DNA from 2 places in the Bradyrhizobium sp. LeoA1Lang genome. Region 1 is predicted to be linked to the other one. Evidence: riboswitches for the same ligand, from Rfam matches in the RefSeq annotation. Region 1 holds a riboswitch; the other holds the start of a gene.
What was found. A riboswitch is a leader RNA that binds a small molecule or an ion and turns the genes downstream of it on or off. The one in region 1 is predicted to bind cobalamin.
Positions count from the first base shown of each region.

Region 2: linked by a shared signal. The riboswitch ahead of metE (5-methyltetrahydropteroyltriglutamate--homocysteine S-methyltransferase) and the one ahead of ACZYOF_RS10175 (TonB-dependent receptor) in region 1 are both predicted to bind cobalamin.

Region 1 is NZ_JBVAPG010000021.1:4,618-9,982, reverse strand. It holds gene ACZYOF_RS10195 (sugar ABC transporter substrate-binding protein) at 1-194, shown strand, start outside; gene ACZYOF_RS10190 (ABC transporter permease) at 240-1,253, shown strand; gene ACZYOF_RS10185 (CoA transferase subunit A) at 1,250-2,158, shown strand; gene ACZYOF_RS10180 (CoA-transferase) at 2,155-2,973, shown strand; cobalamin riboswitch at 3,000-3,199, shown strand; gene ACZYOF_RS10175 (TonB-dependent receptor) at 3,564-5,365, shown strand, end outside.
Region 2 is NZ_JBVAPG010000080.1:3,662-9,026, forward strand. It holds gene ACZYOF_RS24880 (ribonucleoside-diphosphate reductase subunit alpha) at 1-1,448, opposite strand, end outside; cobalamin riboswitch at 1,564-1,782, opposite strand; cobalamin riboswitch at 1,915-2,117, shown strand; gene metE (5-methyltetrahydropteroyltriglutamate--homocysteine S-methyltransferase) at 2,225-4,555, shown strand; gene ACZYOF_RS24890 (hypothetical protein) at 4,606-4,803, shown strand; gene ftsH (ATP-dependent zinc metalloprotease FtsH) at 5,123-5,365, opposite strand, start outside.

The DNA.
Region 1 (5,365 bases):
CGTCCAGCGCGGTGGAGGCGATCGCCGATCAGCAGCCTTACCGCATCGGCTATCTGACCGTCGAAACCGCGGTGAAGGCCAAGCGCGGCGAAAATCAGCCCCGCTACGTCAACGTGCCGGTGAAGCTCTACACCAAGAGCGATCAGCAGCCGGTGAAAGAATATCTGGACCTCGTGCGCTCGTTGTCCAACTAAGGCGCGAAGTTCCTTGGAGCCCCTCGAATCTTCCTGCGAGAACTCATGTCCATGAACAGCACGCTCGCCCAACCTCGCGAAGGCATCAGTCCTGCGCGATTGAAGGCGGCCCTGGCCTCCTGGCGCGCCGAGATCGGCGTCGGCATCGCGCTGGCGGCACTCATCATCTACTTCTCGGCGACGGCTTCGAATTTCCTGACCGTGGCCAACTTCGCGACGCTCCTCACCCAGACTTCGGTCGTCGCGATGATCGCGGTCGGGATGACGATGGTGATCATCGCAGGCGAGATCGACCTGTCGGTGGGAGCAACCGTCGGCCTTGCCGGAACCGTGATGTCGCTCCTGGTCGTGAAACTCGGCTGGTCGCTCGTGACCGCAAGCGCACTCGCAGTCGGCATTGCAGTCCTCATCGGCGCCTTCATCGGGGCGCTGCGCGTGATCTGGGCGATCCCGTCGTTCATCACAACGCTGGGGCTGCTGTCGGCGCTGCGCGGCGTCGCGTTCTACGTGAGCGACGGCCTCACCATCGGGCCGATGCCGAAGGCGCTCGACGGTCTATGGTACGGCTCCGTTCTCGGCCTGCCCACACCGGTTGTTCTCATGGCCGGCACGATCGGAGTTGGCTGGCTCTTGCTGTCGCAACTGCGCTTCGGGCGCCACCTCTATGCCGTCGGCGGCAACCCGATCACAGCCTCGCACTATGGCGTGCCCGTGCGGGGCATCCGCATTGCCGTGTTCATCATTGTCCAGGTGCTCGCGGCGATCGGCGGCATCATGCTGGTCTCGCGGCTGAACTCGGGCAGCGCCACCGTCGGCGAGCACATCGAACTCGACGTGATCGCCGCGGTCATCGTCGGCGGAACAAGCCTGAATGGCGGTTATGGTCGCCTTATCGGCACTGTGCTCGGCGTCATGTTCGTCGCCGTGCTGCGCAACGGCATGGTTCTCGCCGGCATCGACCCCATCGTGTTCCTGATCGCCCAGGGCCTCGTCATCATCCTCGCCGTCTGGTGGAGCATGCTCCGCCGGCAGCGCACACGTGCGGACGGATTCGCATGAGCAAAGCTCCACTTGCCTCGAAGTTGATTACCTTGGCGGAAGCCGCCGGACGCGTTCCCGACGGTTGCCGGCTCGCTCTCGGCGGCTTCGCCGTCTATCAGAAACCGATGGCCTTCGCGCGCGAGTTGATCCGCCAAGGCCGGCGTGACCTGACGATCATCGGATCCGCCCACTCCTTCGATGTCGACATGCTGGCAGGCGCCGGCTGCTTGAAGAAGGTGGAAACGTCTTATGTGGGGCTGGAGAAGCACGGCCTGGCACGCAACTATCGCCGCGCGGTGGAAGGCGGACGCCTCAAAGTCGTGGACTATCCCGAGATGGCCTGCTGGGACCGCTTCCGCGCCAACCAGGATGGCTTCGACTTCTGGCCGGCCAAGTTTCTGGGCGGCAATGATGTCGTCACCTACAACGACGAGATCAAGGAATTCCCCTGCCCCATCACCGGCCGCAGGCTACACGCTTTCCCGGCGGCAAATCCCGATGTGGTGGTGATCCACGCCATCGCGGCTGACGAGCAGGGCAACATCGTAACGCCGGCGCGGCGGCTGCTGCCGCAAAGCGGCGACGTGCTCATGGCCCGCTCGTGCGAGCGTGTCATCGTGACGGCGGAAAAGATCGTAGCAAGATCCTTCATCAAGCGGCACGCCCGTTTCGTCGAGCTGCCCTCCTATCGGATCAGCGCCGTGGTGGAGGTCCCATGGGGCGCGCATCCGACGCCTACCCTGGGGCGATATCTCGCCGACGATACCCATCTCGATGCCTATGTGGCGGCCTCTGCAAGCGAGGGCACCTTCGCCGGATACCTTGATGATTGGGTCCGCCGGACGGCAGACCATTTCGCTTATCTGGACAAGCTCGGCGCCGCCCAACTTTCCCGTCTCACCGATCTCGGAAGCCTTGCATGACCGCGCCCGCCACCCTCAACGAAACGCTCGCCGTCGCACTGGCGCGCAGCTTTGCCGATCGCGAGGTCGGCTTCACGGGTCTCCTCACGGGCGCAGCGGCGGCCCTGTTCGGGACCGGCATCCCGCTTGCAGCCATGGAGCTCGCCAAGCGCATGCATGCGCCGAACCTGACCATCCTGCTCGCCGGCTGCTACCATAACCCGGACTTCAGCGAGATCGACCGGCTGCCCGACTCGGAGCACAGCGCGATGCTGCGCGACCTGCCGTGCGAGTCCCAGATGGTCGACTATCCGGGCCAGTTCGTGCTCAAACGCGGCGATGTAAGCTTCGGATTCAGCAGTGCAGTGCAGGTGGACCGCGTCGGCAACATCAACAGTGTTTGCGTCGGCCCGCACGACCGGCCCAAGGTTCGCCTCGTCGGCCCCATCCTGCAGCCCGAGCACATGACGCTGTTCCGCCGCGAATATGTGATGATGCCACACCATGACCGGCGCAACTTCGTCGAGAAGGTCGATTACGTCTCCGGCGTCGGCTACCCGGGAGGGCTCGACGGGCGCAGGAAGCTCGGCCTTGACTGGGGCGGCCCCTGCATGGTCGTCACCCCCAAATGTCTTTTCGACTTCGACCGCGAGGCCGGGCGGATGAAGGTCCACTCGATCCACCGCGGCGTCCGCCGGCAGGAGCTGCGGGACGCCACCGGATTCGACCTCGGCGACCTTTCATCGATTCCCGAAACCGAGGCGCCGACAGCGGAAGAGTTGCACATCCTCCGCCGCGACGTGGATCCGCGCGGTGTCCTGATGCCGGCCCAATGACAGGATTGACTTCGGCTCAGACACCCCCGTAGATCACGAGTGACGGTTCCCCTCGACGGGGATCAAAAGGGAACGTGGTGCGGGACTTCTCCCCTAAGCCACGGCTGCCCCCGCAACTGTAAGCGGCGAATCTTTCGTCATACGCCACTGGGAGCCTCGGTCCTGGGAAGGCGACGAAAGGTTAGGACCCGCAAGCCAGGAGACCTGCCGTCAGCCGTGGTCACACGCGAAAATGTCGGTCGGGGAGTACAGACATTGCTTTCGCCCAGCGTGCCATAGGCACGTTCGAGCGAGACCTCGTTCGCTGTGACGTGCCACTGACGTCATACCGAGGTCTGCTCGTGCTCTCTATCGTTACTATCCCAAGGCAGCGTGATGCTGCCCGGCTCGCTTTCAGATATTTCCTCCCGGTTCTGCTGCTCGAGTCTTGTTCGGCGAAGGCCCAGCAGCCTGATTCGTCCCATGTCTTGCCTCCGGTCAGCGTTACCCAGCCGCAAAAGCCTCCGGCAAAACCCAAGCGCCTCGATCATGAGCGTTCAACTTCGGCGGCGCGACCTCAGCCGAATCGAGCCGCGGCGGCACGAAGCGCCATGCCCTCGATCGCAACATCCGACACGCCATCGCCGACGCTGAGCCTGAACAAGCAGAACGCGAGTGGCAGCCGCCTCAACCTCACTCCACTGCAGACGCCCGCCAGCGTCGAAACGATCACGTCGCAGACCATCGCAGAGCGCGGCCAGCATAGTGTCACGGACGCGGTCACCCAGAACGCAGTGGGCTTTACCGCAAGCCCGGCCCCCGGTAATGGCGGCCTCTCGTTCAGCACACGCGGCTTCACCGGAAGCAATTCGGTGATGACGCTTTATGACGGCACTCGCCTCTATGTTGGTGCCGGAACCGTGACCTTTCCATTCGATACGTGGTCGGCGGATCGCATCGAGATCATGCGCGGGCCAGCCTCCGTTCTGTACGGCGAAGGCGCGATTGGCGGGATCATCAATGTGATCCCCAAAAAACCCGTCACGACGCCCTACAACGATGCCGAGATGTCGCTCGATACCAATACGACGCGACGCATTGCAGTGGATAGCGGCGGCCCGATCAATCCGAACGTATCCTATCGCGTCAATGCCGTCGGCAACATGTCGAACGGTTGGGTTGACCGCGACGAGACATCGAATGTTGGCCTCTCCGCCGCAGTGCGGGTCCAGGCCGCCGAAAACCTCGCTTTCACACTCTCGAACGACTACGGCAATCGAAGCCCCTCGCGCTATTTCGGCACACCGCTGATCAACGGCGCAATCGACGACGCGTTGCGGTTCAAGAACTACAACGTGCTCGACAGCGCGATCCGCTATCAGGATAACTGGAGCCAGTTCAAGACCGAGTGGGACGCGGCGGACGGAGTCAAGGTCCAGAACACACTCTACTACCTGACCAGCCGTCGGCACTGGCGTGATGTCGAGAATTATAGTTGGAATCCTACGACACAGTTGATCAACCGAACCAGCTACATCGAGATCTTCCACGACCAGGCTCAGGTCGGCAACCGGATGGACGCAACGTTTCGTGGCCATCTGCTGGGCTTCGCCAACGAGTTCGTTGCGGGTTTCGACATCAACCGGGTGGACTTTACCCACACCAACAATTCACCCTATGGCGGCGCGTCTTCGGTTAGCCCCTATGCCGGCGACATGGGGTCGTTTGCGGTCACGACGACGCGAACCACGCCCGGCTACAATGCGATTGTCAATCAATACGCATTGTTTGCCGAGGACCGGCTGTCGCTGACCGATCAGTTGTCCGTTGTAAGCGGCATCAGGTTCGACCGACCGGATGTCGACCGCACCGATTACAGGACACCAACGAATAATTTCGATATCTCGCTGTCGGGTACGAGCTGGCGAACCGGAGTGGTCTACACCCCGGTCTCGAACCTCGCATTTTACGGACAGTATGCGACAGCCGTCGATCCCGTCACCAATCTCATCTCGCTGTCGGCCACGCAGAAAAGCTTCCAGCTTGCCACGGGCAAGCAAAGCGAGATCGGAATCAAGCAGTCGTTCTGGGGCGGTCGTGGTGAATGGACGCTGGCAGGTTACCAAATCGTCAAGAACAACCTGCTGGTCCCAGATCCCAACAATCCCGCCGGCCTCGCGCTGCAAGTCGGCCAGCAATCCTCGCGCGGGATCGAAGCGTCGATCGGCCTGGCGCTAGACGATGGCTGGCGTGTCGATGCCAATCTCGCGGTGCTGCAGGCCAGGTACGACAACTTCAGCCAGGTGGTAGGCGGCAAACTCGTCAGCTACGCCGGCAACGTTCCTCTCAACGTGCCGCAGCAGGTATCGAACGTCTGGGTGACCTGGGACTTCGCGCCGAACTGGTCCGCCTA
Region 2 (5,365 bases), on a different contig from region 1:
TTCATGTCATGGGTGCGGCGACGATCGTCGCCCGTGTTCTTGCGCAGGTCCAAAAATTCTTCGACGTCGATGTGCCAGGTCTCGAGATAGGCGCAGACCGCGCCCTTGCGTTTTCCGCCCTGGTTGACGGCGATCGCGGTGTCGTTGGCAACTTTAAGGAACGGCACCACGCCCTGGCTCTCGCCATTGGTGCCCTTGATGTGCGCGCCAAGCCCACGCACGCGGGTCCAGTCATTACCGAGGCCGCCGGAATATTTGGCAAGCAGCGCGTTGTCCTTGATCGACTTGAAGATGCCGTCGAGATCATCAGGAACAGTGGTGAGAAAGCAGGACGACAGTTGCGGCCGCAGCGTGCCGGAATTGAACAGCGTCGGCGTCGACGCCATGAAGTCGAAGGAGGACAGGAGATTGTAGAACTCGATCGCGCGTGCCTCGCGGTCGATCTCGCGCAAAGCCAGACCCATGGCGACACGCATGAAGAAGGCCTGCGGCAATTCGATCCGGTCGCCGCGGACATGCAGGAAATAGCGATCATAAAGCGTCTGCAAGCCGAGGAACTGGAACGCGAGATCGCGCTCCGGCTTCAGCGCCGCGGCGAGCTTGTTCAGGTCGAAGCGGCCGAGCTCGGGATCGAGCAATTCGGCGCGGATGCCGGCCTTGATATAGACCGGGAAGTATTCGCCATAACGCACGGCCATGTCCGCCTGCGACGCAGTGGTTGGTGCGCCCTGCACGAAGGACAGCACTTCGGTGCGGAGCTTGTCGAGCAGCAGGCGCGCGCTGACATAGGCGTAATTCGGCTCCTGCTCAACCAGCGTGCGCGCCGCCATCACGCTGGCGAGCGCGAGTTCATCCTGGCTGATGCCGTCATACAGATTGCGCTGGATTTCTGCCACCACAGGCGCGGCATCGACGCCGTCGACCCCGGCGCAGGCCTCGCCGACGATCATCGCCAGCCGCGCATGGTCGAGCGGCACCTTGTTGCCGTCCGCGAGCGTGACGTGGATGATTGGGCCGGCCGCGGCCTTTGCTGATTTCGCGGCCTGCTGCTCGGCGCGCTGCCGCGCCCGCTCCTCGCGATAGAGCACGTAGGCGCGCGCCACCTTGTGATGGCCGCTGCGCATCAGCGCCAGTTCAACCTGGTCCTGGATGTCTTCGATATGAAAGGTGCGGCCTTCGCTCATCCGGCGTGACAGCGCGCCGACGACTTCGGCGGTCAATTCCTCGACCGCTTCGTGCACGCGGCGCGACGCAGCCGCCGTATGACCCTCGACCGCGAGGAAGGCCTTGGTCATTGCCACCGAGATCTTGCCGGCATCGAATTGCGACACCGTGCCGTTGCGGCGGATCACCTGCATCGGCAGCCGCGCCTCCGGCGCCGCGATCGATTCGGGGCGCAGGTGAATGAGAGACGACGCGGTGGCTTCGCGATCGAGAGAGAGTGACATCTTGCAGACCCCGTGATGTTTGTTGGGGCCGGATGCCGGAGGCGACGCTGCGTGATGATGCCGGCGGCGCACCGGCATGAGCCTGCAAGCGACCGCCGGGACACCCCGCCCGTGGACGTTATTTGCTGTCACGGCAGGTCTCCTGGCTCGCAGGTCGGCGTTACTCCCCGTCTTCCCAATGCGATCCCGCATCAGTGACGTCTAAAGTCGGGAGCAACTCACTGCTTACAGTTGCGGGGGCAGCGCCGGATTCTCGCGATAAATGCGCGATCACTGGCTTCCCTCTTAGCCACCATTCCTTGCGTCATGATGGACCGTGACAGCTACATCTGGTGCGATTTGGGGAATGGTGTCAATGGGACGTATGGGCGAAGCGCAAAAATTTCAGCCCATGCCGTTGACGCTGTGAACAACCGGCGCCACGCGCACGTGATGCCATCCGAGTTGACGTTCGCGCGATCTTGCCGGTAAGTGAACGCGTCGTGGTTCTTCGGAGAGATCTTTTTTCCGGAGCTAAGAGGGAAGCCGGTGTGAAGCCGGAGCTGCCCCCGCAACTGTAAGCGGCGAGCCGCGGTCCACAATTGCCACTGAAGCCTGCAAAGCTTCGGGAAGGCCGGACCGCAGCAACGACCCGCGAGCCAGGAGACCTGCCTCGACAACATACACGTCCTCGGGCGGGGTGTCCCGGTGGTGCGGTTGCGATTCCGTGCACACCTCGCGCAGGGAATCCAGACGTGTCACTACGGCCTTTGCCCCCAACTCATGGGGTTAAGCCAATGTCTTCCACTTCACTTGCTGTTGCATCTCTCGGAACGCCGCGGATCGGTCCGCGCCGTGAACTGAAATTCGCGCTGGAACGCTTTTGGTCCGGCGCATCGGACGAAAAGACGCTGATCGAAACCGGCATCGGGCTCCGTGCGGCCAATTGGGCGCGGCAGAAGAAGCTCGGTATCACCGTGATCCCGTCGAACGATTTTTCGTTCTACGATCAGGTGCTCGACACCTGCGCGATGGTCGGCGCGATCCCGGAAACCTATGGCTGGACCGGCGGCGCAGTGCCGCTTGCGACCTATTTCGCGATGGTACGCGGCACCAAGGCCGACGCGCATGACGAGGCCTGCGGACATGGCCATCACGCGCACGGCGTGGCGGCGCTCGAAATGACGAAATGGTTCGACACCAACTATCATTACATGGTGCCGGAGCTTCGCAAGAACCAGTATTTTGCGCTCGCCTCGCGCAAGCCGATCGAAGAGTATCAGGAGGCGAAGGCACTGGGTTATCAGACGCGCCCCGTGCTGATCGGCCCGGTCACGTTCCTGAAACTGGCCAAGTCCAAGGACGCGCATTACGACACGCTGTCGCTGCTCGACAGGCTCTTGCCGGTCTACATCGAAGTGTTGCGCGAGCTCGTTGCCCGCGGCGCGGAATGGGTGCAGATCGACGAGCCCTGTCTCGCAACTGATCTGGACGCCGCCGCTCAGCAAGCCCTACGGCGCGCCTATTCCGGAATCGCCAAAGCAGTGCCGGACATCAGGATCATGCTGGCGACCTACTTCGGCGGGCTCGGCGGCAATCGTGCGGTCGCGTTTGACCTTCCGGTCGCCGGCCTGCATCTCGATCTCGTGCGCGCGCCTGAACAGCTCGGCGATCTCATGGATGTTCCGAAGCAGCGCGTGCTGTCGCTCGGCGTGATCGACGGCCGGAATGTCTGGCGCGCGGATCTGAGCCGGATCCTCGATCAGCTCGAGCCCGTTGTCGCAAAGCTCGGCAAGGAACGCGTCCAGATCGCGCCATCGTGCTCGCTGCTTCATGTGCCAATCGATCTCGCGCTGGAGACGAAGCTCGATCCCGAGGTGAAGACCTGGCTCTCATTCTCGGCGCAGAAGCTCGAAGAACTTGCCGCCCTCGGCGCGGCTCTTGGAAGTGGCCGGGCCCATGCGTCCGAAGCGATCCGAGCATCCGATGCCGCCGCGGCCGCGCGCAAGATCTCGCCGCGGATTCACGATGTGAAGGTTGCCCAGCGTCTCGCCGCCATCGATGACGGCACGCGCCATCGTGCCAGCCGGTTCGCCGAGCGCGTCGAGGTGCAGCGCGAGCGGTTCAACCTGACGCGCTTCCCGACCACGACCATCGGCTCCTTCCCGCAGACGACCGATGTCAGGAACGCACGCGCCGCGCATGCCAAGGGCGCACTCAGCGATACCGCGTACAAGACCTATCTGCAGCATCAGACCGCGCGCGCCATCCGTTGGCAGGAGAACATCGGGCTCGACGTCCTGGTCCATGGCGAGTTCGAGCGCAACGACATGGTGCAGTATTTTGGCGAGCAGCTTTCCGGCTTCGCCTTCACCGAACTCGGCTGGGTGCAGTCCTACGGCTCGCGTTGCGTCCGGCCGCCGATCCTCTACGGCGACGTCTCGCGACCGCAGCCGATGACGGTCGAATGGTGGCAATTCGCGCAGTCGCTGACGACAAAGCCGGTGAAGGCGATGTTGACCGGCCCCGTGACCATCCTGAACTGGTCGTTTGTCCGCGACGACCTGCCGCGCAGCGAAGTGTGCCGGCAAATCGCGCTCGCTATCCGCGATGAGGTGCACGATCTCGAAGCGGCCGGCGCCGGCATGATCCAGATCGACGAGGCAGCGCTGCGGGAAGGCCTGCCGCTGCGCAGGTCGGAATGGAAGACCTATCTCGATTGGGCGGTCGACAGTTTCCGCATCTGCGCCTCCGGCGTGCAGGACGAAACCCAGATCCACACCCATATGTGCTACTCCGAGTTCAACGACATCATCGACGCCATCGCGGCGATGGACGCCGATGTCATCTCGATCGAGACCTCGCGCTCGAAAATGGAATTGCTCGACGCCTTCCGAAATTACCGCTACCCGAACGAAATCGGCCCCGGCGTCTACGACATCCATTCACCGCGCGTGCCTGACATTGGCGAGATCACCGATCTCCTCAAGCTCGCAAGGCAACGGCTCTCCGATACCCAGCTCTGGATCAATCCCGACTGCGGCTTGAAGACCCGCAAGTGGGAGGAGGTGCGTCCGGCGCTCGCCAACATGGTCGCTGCGGCGCGCGAATTGCGGTCGCTTGCCTAAACAGTGAGGCCCCGTCTCGTATCCTGCGGCGGCTCAAGAAGGAGAACCCCATGCGCTTCTGGATTCAATGCACGAGGTTCGAGACGGGGCAGCCCATCCACATCAACATCGCGCTCGTCGGCAGCATGTGGCGCGACGGCGAGCGCACCGTGCTTGCCTTCGTCGGCGGCGATGGCGAGAGGATCGATGTCGCCGAAACGCCGGAGCACATTCTGGCCGTACATCTCGGCGCGCCCGGGAGGGCATGACGATATGCAGTCGGTTAATAACGTCATTGCGAGGAGCAAAGCGACGAAGCAATCCATTTCGCCGCTTGCGGAGGTATGGATTGCTTCGTCGCTTGCGCTCCTCGCAATGACGGTGTCGTCCTGGCGAAGGCCAGGACCCATAACCACCGATGCCTGTTGTGGAGCGAGCAAGCAGATACGGCTTTGCGCACCAGGAGCATCTGTGGTTATGGGTCCCGGGTCAAGCCCGGGACGACGACGGAACGTGGTCGGGAGCAATCAAAAAGCAAAAGCCCGGCGCGAGGCCGGGCTTCTGTGCGTCTTGCCTCTCTGATCGCGCCTACGCCTGAGGCTGCGGCTCCAGGCCGGGGTCCGGATCTGGGCGCGGGCGCGACTTGCCGGCGGGCGGCACGGCGGAGGCGCGCGGCGTGGTCGGCTCGAGCACGGACTCGCGGTTCGGCTTCTTACCCTTCAAGAGATCGACGATCTCGTCGCCGGTCAGCGTCTCGAACTCGAGCAGGCCCTTGGCCAGTGCTTCGAGATCGGCGCGCTTCTCGGTGAGGATTCGCGTCGCCTCGTTGTA